DNA from 3 places in the Priestia sp. FSL R5-0597 genome. Region 2 is predicted to be linked to each of the others. Evidence: predicted binding sites of a transcription regulator. Region 2 holds the regulator's gene; each other region holds the start of a gene.
The links. Region 2 encodes LexA, which represses DNA repair genes until DNA is damaged. Its sites were predicted from a motif close to CGAACATATGTTCG; they were not measured.
Positions count from the first base shown of each region.

Region 1: recA (recombinase RecA) is a predicted target of LexA. The motif match lies at 2,835-2,848, and genes of this name have one in related genera.
Region 3: MKX72_RS27585 (Y-family DNA polymerase) is a predicted target of LexA. The motif match lies at 1,939-1,952, and genes of this name have one in related genera.

Region 1 is NZ_JBBOUZ010000001.1:1,752,173-1,757,348, reverse strand. Features, by position in the region: gene MKX72_RS08925 (DUF2711 family protein) at 1-159, opposite strand, end outside; gene MKX72_RS08920 (hypothetical protein) at 725-994, opposite strand; gene MKX72_RS08915 (hypothetical protein) at 1,101-1,511, shown strand; gene recA (recombinase RecA) at 1,640-2,671, opposite strand; gene MKX72_RS08905 (ASCH domain-containing protein) at 3,184-3,534, shown strand; gene MKX72_RS08900 (DUF2269 family protein) at 3,553-3,987, shown strand; gene MKX72_RS08895 (MFS transporter) at 4,255-5,176, opposite strand, start outside.
Region 2 is NZ_JBBOUZ010000001.1:3,891,688-3,896,863, reverse strand. Features, by position in the region: gene MKX72_RS20675 (hypothetical protein) at 1-890, opposite strand, end outside; gene lexA (transcriptional repressor LexA) at 1,100-1,717, opposite strand; gene yneA (cell division suppressor protein YneA) at 1,864-2,193, shown strand; gene MKX72_RS20660 (YneB family resolvase-like protein) at 2,247-2,915, shown strand; gene MKX72_RS20655 (DUF896 domain-containing protein) at 2,985-3,215, shown strand; gene tkt (transketolase) at 3,383-5,176, shown strand, end outside.
Region 3 is NZ_JBBOUZ010000003.1:46,403-51,578, reverse strand. Features, by position in the region: gene istA (IS21 family transposase) at 1-414, shown strand, start outside; gene istB (IS21-like element helper ATPase IstB) at 411-1,169, shown strand; gene MKX72_RS27590 (hypothetical protein) at 1,240-1,800, opposite strand; gene MKX72_RS27585 (Y-family DNA polymerase) at 2,000-3,265, shown strand; gene MKX72_RS27580 (YolD-like family protein) at 3,279-3,611, shown strand; gene MKX72_RS27575 (hypothetical protein) at 3,663-3,818, shown strand; gene MKX72_RS27570 (hypothetical protein) at 3,877-4,062, shown strand; gene MKX72_RS27565 (hypothetical protein) at 4,224-4,550, shown strand; gene MKX72_RS27560 (PAS domain-containing protein) at 4,909-5,176, opposite strand, start outside.

The DNA.
Region 1 (5,176 bases), 2.1 Mb from region 2:
ACTAGGATATATATGCTGATAAGGGTTTTCTCTCTTTGATTTTTCCCAACCAAATGGCATCTGAACGAAAGGATGAAGTAGGATAGCAGCAGATTTAAAGCCGTCAGGTAATTGAGGTAAAATAGGTAAATCCTGGTCTAACCTTATATAATCCAACAATACATGAACATCTCCCTTCAATGTAGGTAGTTACGTATATTTTATATGTGTAGAATACTCACTTCTATTTCCTTAGCGTTCTTTATCTTTAAAGAACATTAGATCAAAAAAAGTTAAACTAATAGCCATCGCTAAAGGCGTGCTAAAATCATAACTATCTATTTCAGATGGCCGAAAAATATAGTTGAAAAAATATATAGCAGCGCTAAAGCAAATGAACAATCCAATAAATTTAAATAGTTTCTTTCTTAGTTCACACCATTTTATGCTTTTGATGTTAATGATAAACGTAATGATCAAATATAAAGATGCTAGAATAATGAAGAATACATAACTTAATATAAATCCAAACGAAAATGAATTATCAATATCCATATAAACAATAAAAGATATAATAATTGTACTTAGTACACATAGTGTACATATGATAGATGTTACGGTATTTTGTCTCAATTTCTCCCCTCTTCCAGCTTTTAAACTTATCGTCTATTTACGAAGAAATGCTTTTACTCTAAACAAGCTTCGTGAAAATAAAGAAACGCTATATATATAGTACTTGTTTCCTTTATAGAACATACAAAATGAATCCAATAACATAAACTAAAAGAGCAATCGTCCATTTTACTGTTCGGGAGCATTTAAATTTATCTAATTTACTTGATAGATAAATAGCAATTATGCCGATAACAATGTAAGTTCCTGGAGACCTCCATAATTCAGGAGTCAGTGTAAAGAGTATCCAGCACGTCCCTAATACAAATGCAGCACTAAGCTGAGATGAGTTCTCTTCCGTTTTATGTCTTTCACTTCTTGTCGGTAGTTGATTAGTGTCCATTTACTTCTTTCTCCTTCCTTATTGTTACATTTTATCAAAAGGTTGGCATGATTTCAGTCACGAATGAAAAATTTGTATAATAAGGATGTATGAAGGAGGGAATTAAATGAATAAAGATATAGAAGAAATTGTTGTGAAATCCTTTTTTGCGAAGAGAATTCAAGAAAGAGTCATGTTTGAGCTTTTTTCTCCTAAAAAACGGGATAAAGCACTGCATCGCCTTAACCACGATTATAAAAGAAATCTATGTGAACAATATATGATTGAAATTCCGACGCCTAATTCATGTGCTAGTGAATTAGCTAATCTACTTAAAAAACATGGTGCAGGGAAGCAGTGCTATGCCCTTTCTTTTAATGAAGATATCGATGGAAAAGAACTACCTTTACTTACTGCTTTAGAGCATGCAGTAGGCTATGGCTTTCCTTCTCTTGTTGTATGTATTCCAAACAAACTTGCCTATTTTGAAGCTGAACAAGTTTATGGTCCTCCACCACGTTACATTTTAAAGCGATAAAAAAAGCCCTTCTAAAGGGCTTTTATACGCGCTGTATCTATCCATTTGTTTTTATTAGCGTTAACTTTTTATGCTTCCAATGAAATGAATGGGCTTGAAGCTGCCGGGAAAGGCATTTTAAGCTTTTATTAGCTTTCGTTTTCACTATCGCTATCATTATCATTATCGTTGTCAGTATTACCATATTTAAAATCAATAATGTTTTTTCTAATTTCTTCTCTGATTTCAGGGTTTTCTTTTAAGAAAACCTTAGCGTTTTCTCGTCCCTGCCCTAAACGTTCCCCATTATAAGAAAACCAAGATCCAGACTTTTGAACAATATCTACTTCAGAACCAATATCTAAGATTTCTCCTTCTCTTGAGATACCTTCTCCATACATAATATCTACTTCAGCAATGCGGAAAGGAGGTGCCATCTTATTTTTGACTACTTTAATTCTTGTTTTGTTACCAACTATGTCATTTCCCAGTTTAAGTTGTTCAGCGCGGCGAACCTCAAGGCGAACGGAAGAATAGAATTTTAGCGCTCTTCCGCCTGGCGTTGTTTCAGGATTTCCAAACATAACGCCTACTTTCTCCCTGATTTGGTTGATGAAAATAGCAATGGTTTTAGACTTATTAATTGCTCCAGATAGTTTACGAAGGGCTTGAGACATCAAACGAGCTTGTAGACCTACGTGAGAATCTCCCATTTCTCCCTCAATTTCTTTTTGAGGAACTAATGCTGCTACCGAGTCAACAACAATAATATCTACAGCACCACTTCTAACTAATGCTTCAGCAATTTCAAGTGCCTGCTCACCAGTATCTGGTTGAGATAACAGTAACTCATCAATATCTACACCTAGTTTTCTTGCGTAAACTGGATCAAGTGCGTGTTCAGCATCAATAAAGGCAGCTCGACCTCCATTTTTTTGTACTTCTGCAATCGCATGTAAGGAAACTGTTGTTTTACCTGAGCTTTCGGGTCCGTACACTTCCATGATTCTTCCTTTTGGATAACCATTAATTCCAAGAGCGATATCTAAAGCTAATGAGCCTGAGCTAGATGCCTCAACTTTTGTATGTGTGCCTTCCCCCATCTTAATAATTGATCCTGTACCGAATTGTTTTTCAATTTGTTTTAGAGCCATATCTAGTGCTGCTTGTTTATCATTCATAATTTAAAACCTCCGATTGTTAGTACGTTTACAGTAAACGACAATGTATGTGGATAAATAATAAGGATTGGCTCAAATGTTTTTGCTCCGTGCGAGAAAATTTTGTGTTTAACTGTCTTGGTTTATTCTGTTGTTCCTTTATTTATCTCTAAACCCTTAATATCGAACAAATGTTCCTGTTGTGTAATCATACAATAAACGCATCTAGTTGTAAAGGAGAAAGTTTTGTACAAACCAGCCAAAGAAATATCTTTTTTGTAAAAAGTAGGTTTATACCTTTAATACTTACAGTTATTGAAACTTCAATCTATAAAATAACCCTTATTATACGCTCAAAAAATAATTCATCCTCTTATATACATTATGTCATGTGCTTAGACTATCCACTAACAAAAGGGATAAATTATAATAGATTTATTAGAGAAATTTTCAACCTAATAAATTCAAATGAAATTCGTTATTAAAAATGTGATACATTAAATAAGAGACAAGAAATGAAAGGAGTTTTTTTAATGAGTAACCATGAAGCACAAAATGAATTGCCACCAAAAACATGTACAATCGATCGACTTGTAACAATGCCGGATGATGTAAATAAAGTAATCAAAGGCAGCAAAACAGCAACTCGCCGAAATGGAAGATATGCTGATGTAGGAGAGATAATGGTTTTAGAAGATCAAAAATTTGTAGTGGAACGAGTTTATTCTCAATCACTAGGTGAATTAACAGATGAAAATGCTCGCCAGGAAGGCTATGCTACAGTAGAGGAATATAAACAATCTATTTTGTCTTATCATCCTGGGATGCCTTGGCTTCCGCAAATGAGGGTATGGGTGCATGAGTTCAGATTAGTTAACGATTGATAGGTAAAAGAAATGGATTTGTTGTACCGTATATTAGTATATATTCATGTTTCTAGTGTCATTTTATCGATTGGTCCTTTTTTTATTCTCTTGCCAATTGTTAAAAAACTACATAGTTCAAGAGAACAAGAAATGAATGCCTATTTGATCACATTTCAATCTGTTGTTAGGCTCGCAAAACATACGGGCCATGTTCTTGTTATCACAGGGATACTCCTCGTTATGTGTGGCCCATGGACGTGGACTACGCCGTGGATTATAATGACACTGATTTTCCTTTTTTGCTCCTTGTTCTTTCTGGCCCGTGCTTTTTCACCAACACTTCGAAAGTACAAGGAGGAAGGACAAAATAAAAAAGAACTGGCAACTAAACTAGAGCGATCTATTTGGATTTATATCATTCTATTAATGACTATGCTTTGGTTTATGGTCGGTAAGCCAACTTTTTGGTGACACCCATCCATTTGTCATCACTAAGAGTAAATAGTTAAACTGATTATTTTCATCAAATACTTTACGTTTTACTTAACATAACTCGTATTTTCGGTATGAAAAAAGATTTTTGCTTGTATATCAGATGCACATTTGGATTAAAAATTAAAAACCCCTATTAACCGTATGTTAAAGGGGTTCTTACTTATTGTTTAAACTCCAAGTATGAAGTTCTTATAGAAGAATACACTAAATATCAATATGTTTCAAGTCAACCCAAGTAATTATCTACTTGTTGCTACTATTAATAGGTTGATCTATAGATTGTTGGGTCTCAAATAGAGAGGTCTTAATGCCGATTAAAGACGCCACAATCGTTAGGATGCCTGCTGAAATAAAAATTAAAGAGACGCTAATATATTCAGCTGCAACACCTGCTAACATTCCACTAATCGGTAAAGCCAAAAAAGCTAACATACGAGTTGAACTAATTACTCTTCCCAATAAGGCTGATGGCACAATCTCTTGCCTAAGGGTAAACCAATTAATTGCTAATAATGTTACCGAACCGACAATTACAATTCTACAGACTATTAACAAAATAACTGCAGTGTTTGAAAAAGTAAGGATAGTTTGACCTAAACCTATTATTACACCACAATAGATAATTATATTTCCCCGTGGTAATTTATTTAGTTTATTTGCAGCATAAATTGCTACAAATGACCCTAAGGTTTGTAGGGAAAATATTAAACCAATATACTGTGCCGATAAATGTAAATTATCCTTTAGATGAAACATAAATAAAGCTTCCATAGCACCATAACCCACATTGATTAAGAATATGAGAATAGTCCCTATCAAAATCTTTTTAGTATTTATAACGTATTTAACTCCTTCAGCTATTGAATTCATTATAGAACTATTAACTGGATTCTGGCTTTTATATTTCTTAGTTATTAAGCCAATGAATATTCCAGAAAGAAAATACGTGAAAAAATTAAAATATAATAAGTTATGAGTTCCAACCAAAGCAATTAAAATGCCTGCTATTGAAGGGCCTGCAAAGGTTGTGATTGTCTCTGATAACTTGAATAAAGAGTTACCCTGTATTAAATTTTCACCTTCTAAAATTTCTGGTATGACTGATTCAAAACTTGGATGATAAAATGCACTCACAGCTGATATTAAAAAAGCTACCACATATACA
Region 2 (5,176 bases):
TTAGAGTCTGTCGATTTAGAAATACACGAAAACACATGGTCTGTTATAACGTAATAGGTTTCAGGAGCCCATCTGGAATACACGTGTTTGGTATTATACGTTTTAATATACTCATGGTTGTGTGCAGAGATAAACGGTTTCCCGTCAGGCGTATAGCTATTTAGCTGCCCAGTACGAAATAAAGTTGTGGAGTTAATCTCTTGCTCTTGATTTACCGTTACATAACTTAATACAAACATCCGTTCATCGATAAAATAAGGAAGACTCCCGACGTGCTGTTCACGCGTCGCTTCTTTTTTGATGTGTTCGTTCAAAAATGGCGCGAGCTGTGAAAAAATATAATCCTGTACTTTGCTATAGCGATGATGTTCATAGGTAATGGTGGATCCATGCTCTTCAGCAAGCTTCGGTTCTAATACACGAAAATGATTCATGAATTCTAAAATGTCATCATAGGTGTAATGATTATGACTCATCTCAGTGCGAATGGTCATGACGCCAATTTCAAAAGGACATAAAAAAACATCCACAGACAGCACGTTGCTAGACACGGTGGTGGAGGAAGTTTGTAGCGTAACGGTATGGTCTATTTTTTTTGAAAATCGAAGCAAGCCTTCTTTTTCGCACGAATCAGGAAATAGAATACATTCAATGTAAGGAAGAAAATATTGATCCAAGCTATCATGAGATACGTAATACTGTTCTCCGTAGTATTCTTTTTCTACATGTTTGTTTTGAATGGAAAAAAACTCAAACATATTTGCTTCTAGTGCATGAACAAGCTGCTCTTTATTTTTTCGATCAAAGGAAAAAGGAAAAAGAAACATGTTCATTGCTTTGGTAGGCATAATAGTTTGAAATGGTTCTGTTTTCCTTGGTGTATTGGTCATAAACTACATCCTTCTTATAGTCGGTTGTATTTTTTTTGAGAGTCGAAAAAATGCAGACAGAAAGTAAAAGGTAAAACAGGCTTTATAAAAACCGCTCTACCTGCCTGTAATGATTCGACGTATCATTTATAATATGCCAATTTTTTTAGAAAACAAACGTAAAAAAAACCAACTAACATCATGATTAGTTGGTTTTACATACAGTGTGATTAGTGAATCGTGCGATATACACCAGTGACTTTTCCTAAAATCGTTACGTGGCGAAGAATAATAGGCGCCATCGTTGAATTTTCAGGCTGTAAACGAACGAAATTTTCTTCTTTAAAGAAACGTTTTACCGTTGCTTCGTTGTCCTCGGTCATAGCGACCACAATATCTCCGTTATTAGCAGTTTGCTGCTGACGTACGATTACCATATCGCCATCTAGAATACCTGCTTCAATCATACTTTCTCCCATAATTTCAAGCATAAATACATGATCATCTGGAGAAACGAATTTATCTGGAAGAGGGAAATATTCTTCCACATTTTCAACGGCTGTTATAGGAAGACCCGCTGTTACTTTACCGATAACAGGAACATTAATGACATTGCTTTTAGGGATGTTTACTTCGTCTAGTTGAAGAACTTCGATTGCTCTTGGTTTTGTTGGATCTCTGCGAATTAACCCTTTGCTTTCTAAACGAGCTAAATGCCCGTGTACAGTGGAACTAGAGGCTAATCCAACCGCTTCCCCAATCTCACGAACAGAAGGCGGATAACCTTTTAATTTTACTTCGTGCTTAATAAAATCTAGTATGTCTTGTTGACGTTTTGATAGCTTCATATTTTTCACCTCGATTTTAGCTATTCTTTAGGTGAATTATACCACGTGATGTGTCAATATACAAACATAAGTTCGAAGAATTCCATTGACAGAAACAAATGTTCTCAATAAAATAAGAACATATATTCTGATAGGGGGATCATAATATGCACCAATTCTTACATTCTATGAAACATTACGCTATTTTTTTTGCAGTTATCGCTGCACTTACATATGTATTGACGCTGGTTTTAGGAGCGGATAAAGTAGATTTAGACAAATATTCAACGGTTACTATTACAAAAGGAGATACGCTTTGGGACTTGTCCAACAAGTATCATAATCACCATCATTTGACCACCAATGAATTTGTCAAATGGGTTGAAGACGTCAATGATCTAAACTCAGACACTGCCCAGTCTTTATCTCCTGGAGATAAATTATATATTCCTGTTTTAAAAAAAGAGTTACATAATCAAGTGGCAATTGAACAGTAGTGTGTAACGGCCGTTCCTGAATATTGTTAGAAGCCGAAAAGGTCGTGATAAAAGTGGACGCCATTATTTATTGCCGTGTAAGTACGGATAAAAAAACCCAAGAAACATCTTTACAGCGCCAGCAAGAAGAATTAAAAAAGCTTGCTGATCTTCACCATCTAAAAGTAAAAAAAGTCGTAATGGAAAAAGCAAGCGGATATGACGTAGACAGAGAGGGTATATTGGATGTTCTTCATACAATGAAAGAAGAAAAAATATCTGTGCTGCTCATTCAAGACGAAACGCGATTAGGCAGAGGAAATGCCCGAATTGCGCTTCTTCATGCTTTTCATAAAGAAAATGCTACGATTTATACGATTAGTCATCAAGGTCAGCTTCAGCTTTCAGAATCTGATTCGATGGTGTTAGATATTATTAGCTTAGTGGAAGAGCATCAGCGGAAATTACATAATGCTAAAATTAAAAGAGGAATGAAAAGAGCCGTAGAAAACGGTTATCGTCCGCAGCAAAATTTAAAAAATCAAGGAGTTAACTCAGGAAGAGAAAAAAAAGAAGCGCCGATTGAAGAAATTGTCCGCCTTCGTCATAAGGGCTTAACCTTTGCTGAAATTTCAGTTACGCTAAAAGGTTTTGGTTATAATATTTCAAAAGCAACGGTACATCGTCGCTATCAAGAGTATCAAGAGAGTGCTCAATCTCTTGATAAAACGAAAGAGATTTAGTAAGATGACTACATGTTGCCGGAACGGTTCGGTAATTTTAATTATTGATTATAAGGAGATAGGTTTTATATGCTATCAAAAGATAAACTTGCTCGTATTAATGCTCTTTCAAAAAAGGCAAAGGCTGAAGGTCTGACAGAATCTGAAGCGAAAGAACAGCAAGAGCTACGTCAGGAATATTTAAAAGTTTTCCGACAATCTATGACAAACCACCTTCATACGATTAAAGTTGTGGACGAGGAAGGTAAAGATGTTACGCCTAAGAAGTTAAAAGAGAGCAAAAAGAAGCGTCTTCACTAAGACGTTCTAGTAAAACTAGAGGGAGAGTTCCCTCTAGTTTTTTGTATATTTTTAATAAGGCACACAAAAACTGTAAAAGTGGAAATTTTTTTGGTTCAAGTATTGTACAAATAAGCAAATCATTAGTATGATAACATATGTACATAGTTTTGAAAGGAATGAAGAGTATGACACAACGTATTGAAGATCTTTCGATTGCAACAATTCGTACTTTATCAATCGATGCGATTGAGAAAGCAAATTCAGGTCACCCAGGTATGCCAATGGGAGCTGCTCCAATGGCATATACATTGTGGACAAAATTTATGAACATCAATCCAAAGAATCCAAACTGGTTCAACCGTGACCGCTTTGTATTATCAGCAGGACACGGATCAGCACTATTATACAGCTTGCTTCATTTAGCTGGATATGACTTATCAATTGAAGACCTTAAAAACTTCCGTCAATGGGGAAGCAAAACACCAGGTCATCCAGAGTTCGGTCATACAGCAGGTGTTGATGCAACAACTGGTCCACTAGGACAAGGTATTGCAATGGCTGTTGGTAAAGCAATGGCAGAACGTCATTTAGCTGAAACATACAACAAAGAAGGTTTAGAAATTGTAGACCACTTTACGTATGGTATTTGTGGTGACGGAGACTTAATGGAAGGTGTATCTGCTGAAGCAGCTTCATTAGCGGCACACTTAAAATTAGGACGCTTAGTTGTTTTATACGATTCAAATGATATTTCTTTAGACGGAGATTTAGATCGCTCGTTCTCTGAGAACGTAGAAGATCGTTTCAAGGCTTACGGATGGCAAGTAATTCGCGTTGAAGACGGCAATGACTTGACAGCGATTGCAAACGCAATTGAAGAAGCAAAAAGCGATTTAACACGCCCAACGCTAATTGAAGTAAAAACAACAATCGGATTTGGTTCTCCAAACCACGCGGGTACTTCTGGCGTGCACGGTTCTCCATTAGGTTCCGATGAAACAAAATTAACAAAAGAAGCTTATGCATGGACATTTGAAGAAGATTTCTATGTGCCAGAAGAAGTGTATGCTCACTTCAAAGCTACAATTGCTGAAGATGGCCAAAAGAAAGAAAACGAATGGAACGATGTATTTGCACAGTATAAAGAAAAATATCCTGAACTAGGTCGTCAATTTGAACTAGCAGTAGAAGGAAAGTTACCGGAAGGCTGGGAAGAAACGCTTCCAGCATACGAAACGGGTTCAAGCTTAGCTAGCCGTGCTTCTTCTGGAGAAGTATTAAACGCAGTAGCACAAGCTGTACCTCAATTCTTCGGCGGTTCAGCTGACTTAGCTGGGTCAAATAAAACAATGATTAAAGGTTCAGAAGACTTCACTGCAGCTGATTACAGCGGACGTAATATTTGGTTCGGTGTACGTGAATTTGCAATGGGAGCTGCATTAAACGGTATGGCTCTACACGGCGGTGTAAAAGTATTCGGAGGAACATTCTTTGTATTCTCTGATTATCTTCGCCCAGCAATTCGCTTAGCAGCTTTAATGAAGCTTCCTGTAACATATGTATTCACACATGACAGTATCGCAGTTGGAGAAGACGGCCCAACACATGAGCCAATTGAACAATTGCCATCACTTCGTGCAATGCCAGGTCTTTCAGTGGTTCGTCCTGCAGATGCAAATGAAACAGCTGCTGCATGGCGCTTAGCATTAGAATCAACTGACCGCCCAACGGCGCTTGTATTGACTCGTCAAAACTTGCCAACGCTTGAAGGTACAAAAGAAAATGCATACGAAGGCGTGTCTAAAGGCGCGTACGTTGTATCTAAAGCTGGTAAAGACCAAGCGGATGCATTAATACTTGCAACAGGCTCTGAAGTAAGCCTAGCAGTAGAAGCACAAAAAGCATTAGCTGCAGAAGGCATTGATGTATCTGTAGTAAGTATGCCTGCATGGGATCGTTTCGAAGAGCAATCTGCTGAG
Region 3 (5,176 bases), on a different contig from region 2:
GAAAAGGGAAAGCTTATTCAACATCTACATCATATCCGGGATCGTTCAAAAGGTATTGAAGAATTTAAGCAACAACTGGTTTCACATTTTGAAGATCAGGAACGTGCAACTTCTTATTTAAATGAAATTTGTTTAAGATACCCACGGTATCGGCGTGATCAGCTCATAATTATTCAAAACGTCATTGAGAAATATCCAATGTGGATTGAAGCCACTTTGACTAAATGCATGATAGATAAACTTTACAGCGCCAATGACTTTCGGGATATAGCAAACCATCAAAATGCATTACAAACTGAATGTACCCAAAAGGTGAAGCCTCCCTTTATAAAACATTCAGGTAAAGACAACATCATAGTGACAACTCGCTCCCTTACTACTTACACAAGTATTTTAGGGGGTGAACCACAGTGAATAAGACTGTAAATGACTTGCAGGAGCACTTTCGCCAATTAAGGTTATCGGAAACAGCTGAGGAGCTACCAAAGCTCCTACGTGAGGCTGAAAAATCTTCTTGGACGTATTTAGAATTTCTTGAATCTATCACACGTTATGAACTGAGAAAACGTGAAGTAAAGAGTTTAGAAAGAAGAATGAAGTGGGCGCACTTCCCTTACGTGAAGTCATTAAGTGAATTTAATTTAGAAGAGCAAACAGCTTTAACGGGGCGCCAATTGACCCAGCTCGCAGAGCTAAACTGGCTTGAGCAGCAGTATAATTTAATTTTATTGGGACCGCCAGGCGTTGGTAAAACATTTTTAGCAATCGGTTTGGGAATTGAGTCTATTCACAGAGGTTTCAACGTCTATTTCGTAACTATGGGTGAGCTTATTCATCTTTTAAAAACGGAAGAATTTCTAAATAAATCAAAAGTGCAGCTAAAGCGATTAAGAGGCGCCGATCTGGTCATTATTGATGATTTAATGTATATGGCAATGGATCAGCGAGAAGCAAATTTGTTTTTTCATTTAATTAATCATTTGTATGAACGAAGTTCCATCATTCTTACATCCAATAAAAGCCCTGAACAGTGGGGTGAATTAATGGGAGATCAGGGAATTACCACTGCGATTTTAGATCGTTTACTTCATCGTGTAGAAGTCATTCATATGGATGGAGATAGCTATCGAATGAAACATCGAAAAAGTGTATTTTCAGCTGAAGTGTAAAAAGTAAATAAGCAAAAAGTGTAAAATTCTACTTGACGTCTACAATCCTCCTCCTTTTAATCTAGAAATGTTAAATATCGCTGCTATTAATATCAAGTGAGTAGCAACGAGGTATATAATTTTGGACTTTTCTAGGCGAGTTAAATAGATCACTCTTACTGAATATCGTAAATCCAACCTCTTCCACCTCTATAAATGTATTGACTTTATATATATCGACATTTTTAAATTCTATGGGCCTATTCCATTGTCTCGAAGGAATTAAATCCTGTTCTGCAAGACTTTCCCCGTGAAAAATGAATACACCCAGTCCATTATTAACTAATACCTCTGTTAACCCACTAACAAGATTCAATTTTTCTACAGAGTCAACTTTGATAATAGCACCATCTGATGAAAACTCAAAAAAAGAAACATTATTTTCAATTAAAGTCTCTTTTTCATATCCCAATATCATTGACTCTAAAACAAAGAAAACTGGTAAACGGAACATTCTTTGAATTAAGGAAGTAATCAGATCATGCTTGATCTCACTAATCCCTACAGTAATAGATACAAAATTATCCTTTGGAAAGTCAAAGCTATTAACTATACTTTGGTCTGAATATTGCACAAAATATTCTTTTTTCAACTTCTAGCTCCTTTAGTATTTAATCCTTTTAAACCCTTACTTTTACGTTATAAAACCATTGACCCTTTTAATGTACCAATAAACTCTTTGTAAGTGATAGCAATAATCGGGAAAACTTTAGATTTCATCCTTGAATAAAGAACGTTTGTTCGTATATAATATAGAGAACAAACGTTCTTTTATTTAAGGAGTTCTTTCTATGGATGATGGACAGCTACCAAACAGAGTGATTATATGTATCGACATGAAGGCATTCTTTGCTTCGGTTTCTTCTGTCATACGGGGGTTAGATCCGTTGAAAACAAGGCTTGCGGTGGTAGGAGATATCAAAAGGTCAGGCTCGGTTGTGCTAGCTGCCACACCTTTATTAAAGAAAGAAGGGATTAAAACAGGAAGTCGTCTTTTCGACATTCCTAAAAGGAAAGATATCCATGTGGTGAATCCATCCATGGAGAGATATATCAAGGCTTCGAACTATATTTCAAGTTTGGTGTTACAGTATGTGGCTCCTGAAGACTTTCATGCGTATAGCATTGATGAGTTGTTTATTGATGCGACAGCTTCTTTGCATTTATTCGCTCAAACACCAGAAGAACTGGCCCATAAAATCATCCATGAGATTTATCGCAAGACACGGCTGACAGCTACCGCAGGTATCGGTCCTAATCTCTTACTGGCGAAGGTGAGCTTAGATCATGAGGCCAAGAATAGCCCAACAGGAATTGCGTATTGGCGATATGAGGATATTCCCTTTAAATTGTGGTCCATTTATCCGATGAAGGATTTCTGGGGGATCTCGTCTGCTACGGAAAGGCGCTTAAATCGTTTGGGCATTCACTCCATAAAGGAACTCGCTCTTTCTTCAAAAGAGATGTTACAAAAGGAATTTGGCATTCTGGGTGAAGAGCTGCATCAACATGCGAATGGCATTGATTACAGTCGCATTTCTGATGTGTATATTCCTAGCTCTCGTTCATTTGGAAAAAGTCAGATTCTCTTTCGCGATTATACAAACCGAAAAGAAGTGGAGTTATTGCTGTTGGAGCTATTGGACGATGTCTGTTTTCGCTTACGCATGCATCAAGTGGTGGCTCAAACGATTCATCTATCGATTGGCTACAACAAACAAACAGGTGGAGGCTTCTCCAGACAAAAGAAAATGGGGAGAGCTTCGAACTTAAGCCAGGATATCTTTCCCTATTGTTTAACCATTTTACATATCTATGATAGTGGCATGCCGATTCGCTCCATCGGTATTTCCTTATCCAACACTAGCATTCAAGAAGAAGAGCAAATGAGCTTGTTTGAGGACATTGATCAGCGTGAAAGAGCCTATGCTCTTGCCAAAACGATTGATGACATTCGGCTGCGTTATGGCAAGAATAGTGTACTACGTGCGTCTAGTCACCTTCCTCATTCAACAGCTCGTTATCGAAATGGTCTTATGGGTGGCCATAAAGCTTAAGGAGGAAAAAGAGATGGCACCTAGAGGAATGAAAAAATGGCGTCCATTCGCCACTATGCCAGAGCAATACATAGGGTTAAAAGAAATGATAAATAAGCAAGCAGAAGTAGCTCAACCTGTTTTAACAGAAGAGCAAATGGAACAAATCAATTTCACCTTGATTGAAGCCTTACATACAAATAAACAAGTATACCTTACCTATTACAAGAAAGGCCAATGCATAACAGAGACAGGATTCATTCAGTTTGTGGATTCTCTTGGGAATTTATTTACTTTCATTGATGACGTATTTGAGTTAAAGAATAAAATGAGGTTAAGCGAGCTAATTGATGTTCGCTTGGCTTAATTCCTGAAGAAATCGCATGCAGGAATCACTTATTTGGGTGGAGGTACATTCATGTACAATTTTAGAATCTACACGTTACGTGACGGTTCAAAGAGAGTCATTACAGTAAAAGAAGGAGAATCATTTAAAGAGGAACTCCAAAGAGCAGGTATTCAAGAAACTCAAATTTTTCAGATGCAACTAGTGGAAAAACCAGAGGAATCTTAACATATACCTTTTATATAGACCTAATTGTGTTAGTCTAATAAAAGCCAAATAGAAAAGAGTGATCAATCTGGAAGAAATAAAAGAGCAAGAAATCGATTTTGATAAAGTGTATGACTATGTGGAATTTCCTGATAAGGTCAGTGGCAGGTGCGACAACTGCAACTCAGCTTACTTCAAAAGTTCAGTGAAAAGTGGGGTTTTCTTGCGCGAATGTCGGGATTGTGGCATGAAGAAAAGTATCTAATCATAAAGGGCTATAAGGAGTATGAATATGGAACACATAGTTGATATATTAGAAACTAAAAAAATTCTCTAAGCGACGAAAATCAAGAACTGTTAAAGAAATTGATACGAAAAATAAAATCATTTTCTACTACCCCACTCAATCGCAAACATTGTTTACGTATGGGGCCATTTGCTGACTCTAAAGAGATAACAGAAGTTGTGATTAATATTGTACAACCGTACGAGCTGAAGTTGCTTGGCGACAGCTGCTTTGGTGGCTACGATAGCATAGGATATCACTATTGCATCGCATTACTTGCTTGCAGAGTTGCATTAAACGAGGTAGATGAATTAGAAGTTGTAACAGTGCTTGAATATGAAGTAGAGAAAAAATTGAAAGAAAATGAACTGGTAGCCTCTAGAGGTGGAGAAAACTTTTATGTAATGCTTCGTATTTTTAATTATTTTAAAAAAGATACAGATAAGTTAAATCATTTGATAATATGACTGCAAGATCACAAGGATTGAGATGCAAAAGCATGTCATTTGCTTTAGTCTACAAAGTATTAGCGATAGAAAATATGAAGGTCCCTTTTTCTGATGCTACCTCTACGGTATTTAGAAAGGTGAAGAGGTAGGTAACTAAGTACAAAGAAGAAGAACAGAAACTCAATAGATAAAGCAAATAACTCCTAAACTAGTAAGTTTAGGAGTTATCTATCCATGTCATAGACAAAAGGTTGTTGAAACCCTTTTTTAAAATATGATTATATTCCCAAGACAATGACGAATTTTTTGTTTTGTAAAAAATTTGCAAACTGCGATAAACTCAATGCAACATGCTCTCTAATTTTGAACATCGCTTCTATTTTTCTTTCTTTTCAATAAAAACTAATGCATTCTTCACATGAGTAAACGTTGTTAAGTCATCAAAAGTAACATACAAATCACCCATTTTCCTGGCTAACAAAGGCGTAATTCCAGTAATCATCACTTCAGTTCCTGTTAGACTAATTAAACGATTTAAGTTATAAATACACGAAACAGTATAGGTATCAATTTCTAGTAGTCCAGAAAAATCAACAATAAAGTAGTCATCTTTTGATTCTTCAATATACGTCGATACTTTTTCC